4 regions of the Streptomyces sp. NPDC019396 genome follow, and region 1 is predicted to be linked to each of the others. Evidence: riboswitches for the same ligand, from Rfam matches in the RefSeq annotation. Region 1 holds a riboswitch; each other region holds the start of a gene.
What was found. Region 1 has a riboswitch for cobalamin ahead of ABZ532_RS00325 (cobalamin biosynthesis protein). Riboswitches for the same ligand answer to the same signal wherever they lie in the genome.
Positions count from the first base shown of each region.

Region 2: another riboswitch for cobalamin. It lies ahead of metE (5-methyltetrahydropteroyltriglutamate--homocysteine S-methyltransferase); the one in region 1 lies ahead of ABZ532_RS00325 (cobalamin biosynthesis protein).
Region 3: another riboswitch for cobalamin. It lies ahead of ABZ532_RS18075 (CbtB-domain containing protein); the one in region 1 lies ahead of ABZ532_RS00325 (cobalamin biosynthesis protein).
Region 4: another riboswitch for cobalamin. It lies ahead of ABZ532_RS02915 (ribonucleoside-diphosphate reductase subunit alpha); the one in region 1 lies ahead of ABZ532_RS00325 (cobalamin biosynthesis protein).

Region 1 is NZ_JBEYBS010000001.1:59,033-62,231, reverse strand. Features, by position in the region: gene ABZ532_RS00330 (cobyric acid synthase) at 1-817, opposite strand, end outside; gene ABZ532_RS00325 (cobalamin biosynthesis protein) at 814-1,845, opposite strand; cobalamin riboswitch at 1,874-2,025, opposite strand; gene ABZ532_RS00320 (hypothetical protein) at 2,181-2,402, opposite strand; gene ABZ532_RS00315 (inorganic phosphate transporter) at 2,420-3,199, opposite strand, start outside.
Region 2 is NZ_JBEYBS010000027.1:47,555-50,753, forward strand. Features, by position in the region: gene metE (5-methyltetrahydropteroyltriglutamate--homocysteine S-methyltransferase) at 1-2,104, opposite strand, end outside; cobalamin riboswitch at 2,305-2,453, opposite strand; partial or broken gene ABZ532_RS26425 (ECF transporter S component) at 2,708-2,833, opposite strand; gene ABZ532_RS26430 (hypothetical protein) at 2,965-3,199, shown strand, end outside.
Region 3 is NZ_JBEYBS010000014.1:71,496-74,694, reverse strand. Features, by position in the region: gene ABZ532_RS18085 (DUF1775 domain-containing protein) at 92-859, shown strand; gene ABZ532_RS18080 (histidine phosphatase family protein) at 901-1,476, opposite strand; cobalamin riboswitch at 1,593-1,762, shown strand; gene ABZ532_RS18075 (CbtB-domain containing protein) at 1,802-2,029, shown strand; gene ABZ532_RS18070 (CbtA family protein) at 2,061-2,852, shown strand; gene ABZ532_RS18065 (alpha/beta hydrolase) at 2,983-3,199, opposite strand, start outside.
Region 4 is NZ_JBEYBS010000002.1:193,711-196,909, forward strand. Features, by position in the region: gene ABZ532_RS02915 (ribonucleoside-diphosphate reductase subunit alpha) at 1-1,865, opposite strand, end outside; cobalamin riboswitch at 1,995-2,191, opposite strand; gene ABZ532_RS02920 (GNAT family N-acetyltransferase) at 2,263-2,766, opposite strand; gene mctP (monocarboxylate uptake permease MctP) at 2,868-3,199, opposite strand, start outside.

The DNA of each region.
Region 1 (3,199 bases):
ACATCAGCGGCACGGCGCACACCGCGACCCGCAGCACGTCCTCGCCCAGCGGCGCTGCGGTCGCCGACTCGCGTACGGCGCCCCGCAGTGAGACCCGCAGCCCGTCCTCCTCATCGATGCCGAGGCCGTGGGCGTAGGGCAGCACACCGAACGTCCGCCTTCCGGTCAGCCCGTGCAGCATCTCGAGACCCGGCTCCAGCAGTGTCACGTCGCCGCGGAACTTGTTGACCAGATAGCCCGCGACCAGCTCCTGGTCCTCGGGCGCGAGCAACGCGGTCGTCCCGAAGAACTGCGCGAAGACCCCGCCCCGGTCGATGTCCCCGACCACCACCACGGGGAGCCGGGCGGCCCGTGCGATGCCCATGTTGACGATGTCGGTGCGCCGCAGATTGATTTCGGCGGGGCTGCCGGCGCCTTCACAGATCACGGCGTCGTAGGTGCTGCGCAGCTTCTCCAGGCATTCCACCACCGGCTCGAACAGCGTCTGCTGCCTGCCGCCGTGGTAGCCGCGTGCGCTCAGCTCCCCCACCGGCTTGCCCATCAGCACCACCTGGCTGGAGCGGTCACTGCCCGGCTTGAGCAGCACCGGGTTCATCAGCGCCGTTGGTTCCACGCGCGCAGCCTGGGCCTGCATGGCCTGCGCCCGGCCGATCTCGGCACCCTCGCGGGTGACGAAGGAGTTGAGTGACATGTTCTGCCCCTTGAAGGGGGCGGCCTTCACACCCTGGCGCACCAGCCACCGGCAGATCCCCGCCGTGACGACGCTCTTGCCCGCGTCCGACGTGGTGCCGGCGATCAGCAGTCCTCCGCCGCTCACTTCCGCCTCCCCCTCATGTCTCTCATGCCGCTCCTGCCCCGCATCGCCGTCGCCGCCGTGCAGGCGAGCCGTGCGCCCGCGCATGCCGCGAGCGCCAGCACACCCACCCGGCGCGACAGCCGCACCGCGCGCTCGATGTCCGCCACCTCGACGGCCCTGCCCTGCCCGTTGAGCACGGGCCGTTCCTCGGTGCGCCCGCCGTACGAGAGCGTCCCCCCGAGACGTACCCCGAGCGCACCCGCGAACGACGCCTCTACCGGACCCGCGTTGGGGCTGGGATGCTTCGCCGCGTCCACGCGCCAGGCCCGTACAGCACCTCGGGGGTCGCCGCCGGCGATTACCGCGAGGCCCGCGGTGAGCCGGGCGCCCGGCCAGCCCGCCGCATCGTCGAGTCGAGCCGATGCCCAGCCGTACCGCCGGTAGCGGGGCGACTTGTGGCCCACCATGGCGTCCAGGGTGTTCACGGCACGGAAGCCCACGAGACCGGGCACGCCCGCCACCGCGCCCCACACCAGCGCGCCGACCACGGCGTCCGAGGTGTTCTCGGCGACGGATTCCACGACGGCGCGGGCGATCCCGGGCCCGTCCAGCGCCTCGGGGTCACGGCCGCAGAGATGGGGGAGGCGCTCACGGGCGGTCTCGATGTCACCGACCGCGAGGGCCCCGCCGATCGCCCTTGCCTCCCTGCCGAGGGTGGTACCGCCCACGACGGCCCAGGTGGCGGCGGCGGTCAGGGCCAGGGACGCGGTACGGGACCGGCGTACGGAAGCGGCGCCCAGCGCACCCGCGGCGATCGCGCCCCCGGCGCACAGCGCCGTGTGCAGGGCGCCCCAGCCGCGGTGGTCGCGCCAGAGCCCGCGCTCGACGGCGGCGGCGGCCCTGCCGAAGGCGGCGACCGGATGTCCTCGGCGGGGATCGCCGAAGAGCAGGTCGCCGACGAGTCCGGCCGTGGCGCCGTAAGCGAACGTGATGGCAGGGACAGCGACAGCAGGGACGAGTCCCCCCGGCGCCCGCTGCTCGGCAGGCATGTTCGTCCTCACTCAGGGTCCGCGCCCTGGCTCGACGTGATCCGGCGGGAGAGAGTTCCTGGCTTCGGGAAGCGCCCTGGTGTAGGGAGTGCGCGCCCGTGACAGTGGCGGGACCGCGCCGGATTCGCACCGGCTTCCTCTTCTGCCGCCGTAAGTGGCCCCGGAAGTCCACCATGGGCCGCGAACACCCGTCAACTCACCTTTGACCTGCGACGGGACAGTGTGCGCAGGCCCACACCGCGGTGTGGGAGGGGTGCGCAGAGCGGGAGCCGGACACCCCCTCGGGGGTGTCCGGCTCCCATGTGTCGTTCTGCCGGCTGCCGTGCCGCCGATCGTCAGGAGACGATCAGATAGATCCCGTACGCCACGGCGGCGGCGCACAGTGCGAAGCAGGCGTAGGCGCCAGTGCGGGCCAGGCCGGCGGAGCCTCCCTGCGCGGCTGCCGCCTCCTGCTTGGAGAGGCCGACGATGCCAAGGGTGAACAGGCCCACCAGGGCGACGGTCACGATGAGGCTCACGCCGAAGACGGAGCCCAGAGCTGCCCAGTCGATCTTCATGCTGATTCGTTTCTTCCTTACACCGTGGCGGTGGGCGCGGGAGCGGACTCACTGGCGGGAGCCGGGATGGTGGCCTTCAGCTCCTCGGCGGCGGCCACGGTGGGCGGCGGGGTCACGGCCGCGATGGCGGTGGTGACCACACCCGGGGCCTCGGTGATCTCGTCGGAGGTGACGTTCGTGTGGTCGACCGGCTTGCGGCGCGACAGCACCCAGATGGCGGCCGAGCCCGCGACGAGCAGCACGGCGACGGCGGCGGTGCCCCAGGCGCCCTGGCTGGTCAGGAATTCCGCGGCGGCACCGACCAGGCCGGCTGCCGGGAGGGTGAGGCCCCAGGCGACGAACATCCGTGTCGCGGTGGACCAGCGGACCACACCACCCTTGCGGCCGAGCCCCGCGCCCATCACGGCGCCGGAGCACGACTGGGTGGTGGAGAGCGAGAAGCCCAGGTTCGAGGAGGCCAGGATGACCGTCGCGGCGCTGGTCTGGGCGGTGAAGCCCTGCTGCGGCTGGAGGTCGGTCAGTCCCCGGCCCATGGTGCGGATGATGCGCCAGCCGCCCAGGTAGGTGCCGAGCGCGATCGCCAGACCCGCGGAGACGATGACCCACATCGGGGGGTTGGAGCCGGGGGCGAGCACGCCGCCGGTGACCAGGGCCAGGGTGATGACTCCCATGGTCTTCTGCGCGTCGTTGGTGCCGTGCGCGAGGGAGACGAGCCCGGCCGAGGCGATCTGACCCGCCCGGTAGCCCTTGGACGTGGCCTTGTCGTCGGCACCGTTGCCGATCTTGTATGTCAGCCT
Region 2 (3,199 bases), on a different contig from region 1:
CCGCCTCGCGCGGGTAGCCGTGAGCGGCCAGCTCCCGGGCGACCTGCATATGGGAGCGGGCCGCCTCGAGGCTGATCACATCGGCGTCGAGGTCGTCGATGGCCTCGACGATGTCCCCGAACTCGGCGTAGCACATGTGGGTGTGGATCTGCGTGTCCGGGCGCACCCCGCTCGTAGTGAGCCGGAAGGCCTCCGTTGCCCACTCCAGGTATGCGGCGCGATCGGCAGCGCGTAGCGGCAGGGTTTCCCGCAGGGCGGGCTCGTCCACCTGGATCACGGAGGTGCCCGCGGCTTCCAGGTCGGCGACCTCGTCGCGCAGGGCGAGGGCCATCTGGCGGGCGGTGTCGGGGAGGGGCTGGTCGTCGCGTACGAAGGACCAGGCGAGCATGGTCACCGGACCGGTGAGCATGCCCTTGACCGGGCGTGAGGTGAGTGACTGGGCGTACGTGGTCCAGCGCACCGTCATCGGTTCGGGGCGTGAGATGTCACCGGCGAGGATCGGCGGGCGCACGTACCGGGTTCCGTAGGACTGGACCCAGCCGTGCTGTGTGACCAGACAGCCGGTGAGCTGCTCGGCGAAGTACTGGACCATGTCGTTGCGTTCGGCCTCGCCGTGCACCAGCACATCGAGTCCGGTCTTCTCCTGGAAGGCGACCACCTCCCGGATCTCGTTCCTGACGCGCTCCTCGTATCCGGCCGTGTCGATCCTGGCCGCCCTCAGATCGGCGCGCGCGGTGCGCAGTTCGGTCGTCTGGGGGAAGGAACCGACGGTGGTGGTGGGGAGCAACGGCAGTGCGAGGCGGGCTTGTTGCGCGGTGGTCCGCTCGGCGTAGGGCTTGGAGCGGCGGGCGTCGGAGTCCGTGACGGTGCTGGTACGGGCCCGGACGGCGGCGTCGTGAGTGAGCGGGGAGGCGGCTCGGGACGCCAGGTCGGCCCGGTTGGCGGCGAGGCTGGGGGCGATCGCCTCGGTGCCGTGGGTCAGGCCCCGGGCGAGTGTGACGACTTCGGCGGTCTTCTGCCGTGCGAAGGACAGCCAGCGCAGGATCTGGGGTTCGATGTCGTGTTCTGCGGCCGCGTCGAGCGGCACATGCAGCAGGGAGCACGACGTGGACACGTCGACCCGGTCCGCCAGCCCCAGCAGGGTGCCGAGGGTGGCCAGGGACTTCTCCAGGTCGTTGACCCAGACGTTGCGGCCGTTGACGACCCCGGCGACCAGCCGCTTGCCCGGCAGCCCGCCGACGGCCGCGAGGGCGTCGAGGTTGGCGGCGGCGGTCTCCGTGAAGTCGATGGCGAGGCCCTCGATCGGGGCCTTGGCCAGCACCGGCAGGGCGTCGCCGAGTCGGTCGAAGTAGCCGGCGACGAGCAGCTTCGGCCGGTCGGTGAGCACACCGAGCCCGCGGCAGGCGCGCTCGGCGGCGCCCAGCTCGGCGGGCGTTCGGTCCTGGACGAGGGCGGGCTCGTCGAGCTGCACCCACTCGGCACCCGCCGCCCGCAGGTCGGCGAGCACCTCAGCGTACACGGGCAGCAGCCGGTCGAGCAGCGTGAGCGGGTCGAATCCCGCGGTGACGCCGGGCGCGGGCTTGGCGAGCAGCAGGTAGGTGACGGGACCGACGAGCACCGGACGGGCGGAAAGCCCGAGCGCCAGCGCCTCCTTCAGCTCCGTGACCTGCTTGGTCGAGTCGGCGGCGAACACGGTGTCAGGTCCGAGCTCCGGCACCAGGTAGTGGTAGTTGGTGTCGAACCACTTGGTCATCTCCAGCGGCGCCACCTCCTGGGTGCCGCGGGCCATGGCGAAGTAGCCGTCCAGGGCGTCGGCGGCGACGGCCGCGCGGTGGCGTCCGGGGATCGCGCCGACCATGACGGTGGTGTCGAGCACGTGGTCGTAGTACGAGAAGTCCCCGGTCGGGACCTCATGGACACCGGCATCGGCCAGCTGGCGCCAGTGCGTCCTGCGCAGATCCCCTGCCGTGGCGTTGAGGGCGTCCGGGGTGACACGGCCCTTCCAGTAGCCCTCGATCGCCTTCTTGAGTTCGCGCTGCTGTCCCTGGCGCGGGTAGCCGTGCACGGTGGCCCGTGCTGCCGCGGATTCGGTGGTCACGGAAATCTCCTTCGCGAGATGGTTCCCTGGGATCCCGGAACGGAACGCGGGCGGGTGCGAAGGGCGAAGGACCGGACGGGTGCGGGTCCGCGCGCGGTGCCGCGCGCGGTGCCGCGCGGGTGTCCGGCCGTCCGATATGTGCGCCGACCCACCCACGAGGTCACCGGGATGTCCGCGTGCGAGCTGTTCGCGCGCGGGCAGCGGGCAGGTCTTCGGACTCGCGGGCACGTCCTCATGGGGGAGGACACCTACTGGCCGTCGCTTCCCGAACCCTGGCGGGTCCAGTGCGTATGACGGCGGTCGTTCCCGCTCACCGCTGCGGGGCAGTCCCGGATTCCCACCGGGTTCCCTCTTACGACGCCTCCCGCCTGGAGGGCGGGGCGAACCAGCTGCACCGGCCACCCTACGGGGCGGCACGCGGCTGCGGGCGAACACTGTCCGGAATCCGGCCGGGCCCCTCAGCCCGCGCCGAGGAGCCCTCCGGGTTGTGAGGGGTCGCGGCACAGCGGGGCGGCTGGATTCGCGTGGTGCCGCACGCCGCAGCGGCGACGGCAGTGTCCGCCCTCAACCGCCGGGCGGGCTTGCGGGGTGACCTGGCAGCGGACAGCGGCCGTGGACCGCGAGCATCAGCACCTCACGGCGACCGCTGGCTCTGGGGAGCGGCCCTGCGAGCGTGCCGACGAAAGCGCAGCCGAACATCGGGCTCGACGTCCAGGGGCCGACGCCACCGCTGATCCTCCATCACCAGCGCCGGATTCCTTGACCGTCGGAAGTGTGGACCGGTCGCGGCGGTGGGGAGCCGACACAGGTGCGCGCGGCAAGGCGGTCTGCCGGGACGCCGACCCGGGATGCGAGGATGAGACGCCATGACTGCTGGGTGGTGTTCACGCACGCTACGGGCCGCGGTGTTCGCGGCCGTATGCGTGGTGCTCGCCGCCCTCGGCCACGTCATGATGTCAGGGGAGTCCGTCCCGTGGTGGACGCTGGCCGGGGGGTTCGGCGCGACCGGTGGGCTGGGCTGGTGCCTGGCGGGCAGGGAGCGGGGGCGCGGGGTTGTGGTGGCCGTGGTGGTCGCCGCACAGGCGGCGCTGCACTCGGGGT
Region 3 (3,199 bases), on a different contig from region 1:
TCGCCGTTATCAGTACGGCTCGGCGATGCCATCAGTTCAAGCCGTGGCCTGTGCCCCATGATGGGGCAGCCCACCACTTCGGGAGTGACCCGTGTCTCACAGCACCACCGTCAGCACCACGGCGCGCACCGCGCGACGCCTCTCCGTCCTCACCGGAGCCGCGTTCGCTGCCTCGCTCGTCCTCGCCGTCCCGGCATCGGCACACGTGGAGGTCGAGGCGGAGGACGCCGCGGCCCTCGCCGAGAACGTCACGCTGGACTTCAGCGCCGAGTCCGAGTCCGACAGCGCGGGCATCAGCAGGATGGAGGTCATCCTCCCCGAGGGCATCGTCCCGGCCGACATCACCTACAAGGAGGGTCCGGACGGCTGGAAGTTCGCGGCCACACCGCGCGGATACACCGTCTCCGGCCCCGCGGTCGGGGTCGGCGACGACGTCGAGTACTCCGTGACCGTACGGCAGTTGCCCGACGCCAAGTCGCTGGCGTTCAAGACCCTCCAGACATACGGGGACGGGCGGGTCGACCGCTGGATCGAGCTGGAGAAGTCCGGCGGCGGGGACGGCCACGGTCACAGTCACGGTGACGGCAACCCGGCGCCGCTGCTCGCCCTGAAGCCCGCGGCGCCCGGGGCGAAGCCGGTGGCGCCCAGCCCGAGCGCCGCGCCGGAGAAGTCCCCGGCGAAGGGGACCCCGGCGAACGAGGCTCCGGCGAAGCGCGCGACCGGGCAGCAGGGGCCCGAACAGGAGCGGGAGAGTGACGGCGGCTCGCCGCCCGCCCCCGCGCTGGTCATCGGTGCGGTGGTGCTGGCCGCCCTCGCCGGTGGTGTCGTGTGGTGGAAGCGCCGGGGCGCCTCCGCCTGACCGCATCGGCAGCGCGCGGCCTCCCTGTGCCCTTGTGCTGTCTACGGGGAGGTCGCCGCGATCAGCCGCAGATTCCACCGTCCCGCACGGCCGGTGAGGCCGACACCGGACAGCGGTGGCACGTCGATCCGCCAGAACGCGGTCAGTGGCGTGCCGAGCGCGTGCAGGATCGCCGCCCGTACGACGGCCGGCTCGACCACGCCAAGCACGCGCGGCCCGGCGTCCTGCGGCAGTTCGTCCAGCCAGGCGCCCATCCGCAGGCACAGCTCCCGCACGGACTCCCCGCCGTGCGGTGCCGCCCCGGGGTCGGCGGTCCATTCCCCGACCGGCTCGGGGCCCACGTCCGCCACCACATCGGCGAGCGAGCGTCCCCGCCAGTCCCCGTAGTCCAGATCGCGCAGTCGGTCGTCGACGGTGGCGTCGAGTCCCAGCGCCTGTGCCGTCTGCCCGCACCGTACGGACGGCGCGGTGAGCACCACCGACGCGGTGGGCAGCGTGGCCGCCGCGGCCCTGGCCTCGCGTACACCCCGTTCGTCGAGCGGTCCGTCGCCGAACCGGGCTTCGCCGCGTACCGAGGGACCGGCTGCCGCGCACAGCAGTGTCAGCCTGATCGTCATTTGGCCGGATTCCTCCCCGTGTTGCCCGGCCCGCTCCCGGGCCGTTCCGGATCCTAAGTCCGCCCGCGCACCCCGCCCGAGCGCCCCTGTGTGATGAAGATCGCTGGTCAAAGGCCCTATTGGCGGCGGGTTCGCGGACCGATACCCTTCCTCCGAAAGGATGACGGCATACACGGAAGTCCGGTGAGAAACCGGCACGGTCGCGCCACTGTGTGCCAGGCGGTCAGTTCCCTTGCCGGGGACGGGCCCGCCGGGTGAGTCAGACCCGTGATCGTCATCGCGTGCACCACCGAAAGCGGGACGCGTGTTCCCGAGGAGGTCCGGTATGGCCCAGTCCGCCATCACACCCGCCGAAATCCCCGTTTCCCAGCCCGTCGTGGCGAAGCTCCCGGTCCGCGTCGTCGCGCCCTGGGCCGCCTTCTTCGGTCTGCTGATGCTCGTCCTGCTCTACTTCGTCGGCGCCGAACAGGGTGCTTTCTCCGTGTTCTCCGGCGAAGGCGTCCACGAGTGGGTCCACGACGGCCGTCATCTGCTCGGCTTCCCGTGCCACTGATGCGCATACGCACGGAACAGGACATCAGCACATGAAATCCGCAACCGTAAGGGCTCTCCTGGTCCGTGGCATGCTCGCGGGCGTGCTCGCCGGGCTGCTCTCGTTCGGACTCGCCTATCTCATCGGTGAACCGCAGGTCGACGCCGCCATCGCCGTCGAGGAGGCGGGCGCGGCTCACCACGGCCACGGTGGTGGCGGTGGCGAGCCGGAAGAGGAACTGGTCAGCCGTGCGGTGCAGTCGACCGCCGGTCTGAGCACGGCCGTTCTGGTCTACGGCACGGCACTCGGCGGCATCACGGCACTGGCGCTCTGCTTCGCGCTCGGCCGTGTGGGGGCCTTCGGCACACGTGCCACGGCCGCGTTCGTCGCGGCGGGCGGCTTCCTCGCCGTCGCGTTCGTACCGTTCCTCAAGTACCCGGCAAACCCTCCCGCCGTCGGCGACCCGGAGACCCTCAACCAGCGCACCGCGATGTTCTTCCTGATGATCGTGCTCAGCGTGCTGCTGCTGATCGGGGCGGTGCTGGTCGGCAAGAAGCTCGCGCCGCGCTGGGGCAACTGGAACGCGACGATCGCCGCGGGCGCCGCCTTCGCCGTGGCGGTGGGCATCGCACTGGCCTTCCTCCCGGCGGGCGACGCGATCCCGGAGCACTTCCCGGCCGACGTCCTGTGGCAGTTCCGTCTGGCGTCGATCGGCGTCCAGGCCCTGCTGTGGGCGGCGCTCGGACTGATCCTCGGCGAGCTGTCCCAGCGGGTGCTGGAGCCCAAACCCGCACAGGCGTCACGGCAGTCGGCGGAGCCGGCCGCTTCGGTGCCCGCGAGCTGAGTCACGCGACACGAATGGACCCCGCCCGGGGGCGCGCCCGGGCGGGGTCCTTCTTTTTGGTCTTTCTTCTCGGTCTTCTTCCTGGTCCTCCGCTGTGGTCTGCTCCGTGGTCGTGCTTCGTGGTTTTGCTTCAGACCAGGACCCGGGCGGGCCGCAGTGTGAGGTGCGCGGTGAGGAAGGCCCACATCGCGGGTGCCATCCACTGGGCCATGTCCTCCGCGCTGCACAGATCCGCGGAGAAGCTGAGGTTGGCGAGTTTCCCCTGCGGGAGCACGCGGGCCAGTTCCTCGGCCAGGCCCGGCGCGTGCGTGTGTCTGTGCGGGTGTGCGTGGCGCCGGTGGTGTCGT
Region 4 (3,199 bases), on a different contig from region 1:
GGCTCGATGCACTCGTAGACACCCGCGATCGACGCGATGGTCGCGGTCGGGGCGATGGCGAGCAGCAGCGAGTTGCGCATCCCGGTGGTGCTGACCCGCTCGCGCAGCGCGGCCCAGCGCTCGGGCCAGTTGAGCTCGACCCCGTAGTGGTCCGGGTGCAGCACCCCGCGCGCCGTGCGGGTCTGCTCCCAGGCGGGCAGCGGGCCGCTGCGCTCGGCGAGGTCGCAGGACGCCTCGTACGCCGCCAGCATGATCCGCTCGGCGATCCGGGTCGACAGGGCCTTCGCCTCGGCGGAGTCGAAGGGCATCCGCAGCTTGAAGAAGACGTCCTGGAGGCCCATCGCGCCCAGTCCCACCGGGCGCCACTTCGCGTTGGAGCGGCCGGCCTGCTCGGTCGGGTAGAAGTTGATGTCCACGACCCGGTCGAGGAAGGTCACGGCCGTACGGACGGTCTCGTCCAGACGCTCCCAGTCGATGGACCCCTCGGGGGTGACGAACGCGCCCAGGTTGACCGAGCCGAGGTTGCAGACGGCCGTCTCGCCGTCGTTCGTGACCTCGATGATCTCGGTGCAGAGGTTCGAGGAGTGGACGACGGTGCCGGGCTCCGCGGTCTGGTTCGCCGTGCGGTTCGAGGCGTCCTTGAACGTCATCCAGCCGTTGCCGGTCTGGGCGAGCGTCCGCATCATCCGGCCGTACAGGTCGCGGGCGGGGATCGTCTTGCGGGCGAGCCCCGCCTCCTCCGCCTTGCGGTAGGCGGCCTCGAACTCGGCGCCCCACAGGTCGACCAGCCCGGGTACGTCCACCGGAGAGAACAGCGACCACTCGGCGTCGGCGTTCACCCGGCGCATGAACTCGTCCGGGATCCAGTGCGCCAGGTTGAGGTTGTGCGTGCGCCGCGCTTCCTCACCCGTGTTGTCGCGCAGCTCCAGGAACTCCTCGATGTCCGCGTGCCAGGTCTCCAGGTAGACGCAGGCCGCACCCTTGCGACGGCCCCCCTGGTTGACGGCGGCGACCGAGGAGTCCAGGGTGCGCAGGAACGGCACGATGCCGTTGGAGTGTCCGTTGGTGCCGCGGATCAGTGAACCGCGGGAGCGGATGCGGGAGTACGAAAGACCGATACCGCCCGCGTGCTTCGACAGCCGCGCCACCTGGTGGTAGCGGTCGTAGATCGAGTCCAGCTCGTCCAGCGGCGAGTCCAGCAGGTAGCAGGACGACATCTGGGGGTGCCGGGTGCCGGAGTTGAAGAGGGTCGGCGACGACGGCAGATAGTCCAGACGGCTCATCAGCCCGTACAGCGCGGCGACTTCGTCCACGGCGCGCGCGGACCCGTCCTCGGCGAGACCGCAGGCGACCCTCAGCATGAACTGCTGCGGGGTCTCGACCACCTTGCGGGTGATCGGGTGGCGCAGCAGATAGCGGCTGTAGAGGGTGCGGAGTCCGAAGTAGCCGAAGCGGTCGTCGGCGGCCGGGTCGATGAGAGCGTCGAGACGGGCGGCATGCTCCTGGACGAAAGCGGACGTACGGTCCGCGATCAGCCCCTCGAGATGACCGACGGCGACGGAGGAAGAGAAGCCGGTGGCCCCCTGCGAGGCCGCCTCACCGGCGATGGTGATGCTGAGCAGCCGGGCCGCGAGCCGGGAGTACGCCGGGTCCTCGGAGATCAGCCCGGCGGCCGCCTCCGTGGCCAGCTCCCGCAGTTCGGCTTCGTCCGAACCGGCGTGGCGTCCCCGGAGCGCGGCGGCGGCGACCCTGCCGGGGTCGGTGTCGGGGAGGTCCGCGGTGAGGTCGGTCAGGATCCGCAGCAGCGCGGTTCCTGGCCCATCGGCGAGCTGCGTTGAAGCAGGATCTGGGGGCGCGATGGTCACGGGGTGCTCTCCCTCGCTCGGCTCGGGGCCGGCGGGGAGGTGGCGTGCGGGCGTGTGTCTGGGCAGCACAACGCGCCGCGTCCACCAGCCTGATCCGCGAGGCCCGGACGTCTCGGAACCCGGGCCGGATGGACCGGGTGCGTTGCCGACAGGTCCTCGGACTCGTGGGTGTGCGCTCACTCGCCTGCACGCACGCACGGGTACGCCTCGCGGGCATGCCTCATGGGTACGCGAAAGGAACGAATACAGACCGACTCACCGTTGCGGGACAGTTCCGGATTTCCACCGGATTCCCCTGCTGCGGCAACGGAGTCGAGCATACATGTAGGGGGGTGGCGTTGCCGCGCCCCCCACATGTTGTGTCGCGCTGGTGCGACTCACCCCGGTGTGTCGGTTCTCAGAGCTCAAGGGCGTACGTCAGCAGGGGCTCCAGTTCCGCGAACGGCGACCAGTCACGTCCGGGGGTGCGTACGAAGCCCAGGCGCTCGTAGATGCGGTGCGCGGCGTGCATCTGCTGATCCGTCGACAACACCAGCCGGCGGCATCCTTCGATGGCTCTGGCCCGCTCGACGCAGGCCATGACGAGCGCCTCCCCGACGCCCCGCTTCCGGGCTTCGGTGGCGACGACCAGCATCCGGAACTCGGCCTCGTCGTCGCCCGCGATATTGGCGTAGGGCCTCGCTCCAGGGGTGAACGCCACCCCGCCGAGCAGCCGTCCGGAGCCGTCGACGGCGACGAGCACTTCCGACTGCGCCGCCCTTTCCGCCGTGTCCCGCAGCACCGGGAGATAGGGGTCCTCTTCCCCGAAGGCCAGCAGTCCGTCGTCCAGATAGGTCCGTGCGGTGAGTTCCCCGAGAGCGTCGTACTCCTGAGGCTCCACCAGTCTGATGATCGCGTCCATCCGGGCAGTGTGCCGCACACGACGGGGTGGAGCGCACTGGACAAGCGGCGTCTGGCCGCCACTCCTCCCGAGGGGGCGGCGGCCAGACGCCGTCAGACGGGTCAGTGGGTCGCGGCGGTCAGCTTGGGGGCTTCCGTCTCGACGCCCGGGTCACCCGAGTCAGCGGTGTAGTCCCCGGGGGAGGTCTCGTCCACCCCGTCGGGGGCCTTGGCGGCGCGCAGGACGAAGGTGAGGAGAACCGTGACCAGTACGTTCAGCACGAACGCCGTCAGGCCGATATAGCCGATCTCGCCGATGCCCGGGATCTCGGCCGACGAGCCGCCGAAGTGCTTCTGGGTCGGGCTCGCGACACCGTACGCCGCCACCGTGCCGTAGAGCATTCCGACGGCCCAGCCGGCGAGCAGTGCCCAGCGGTGGAACCAGCGGGTGAACA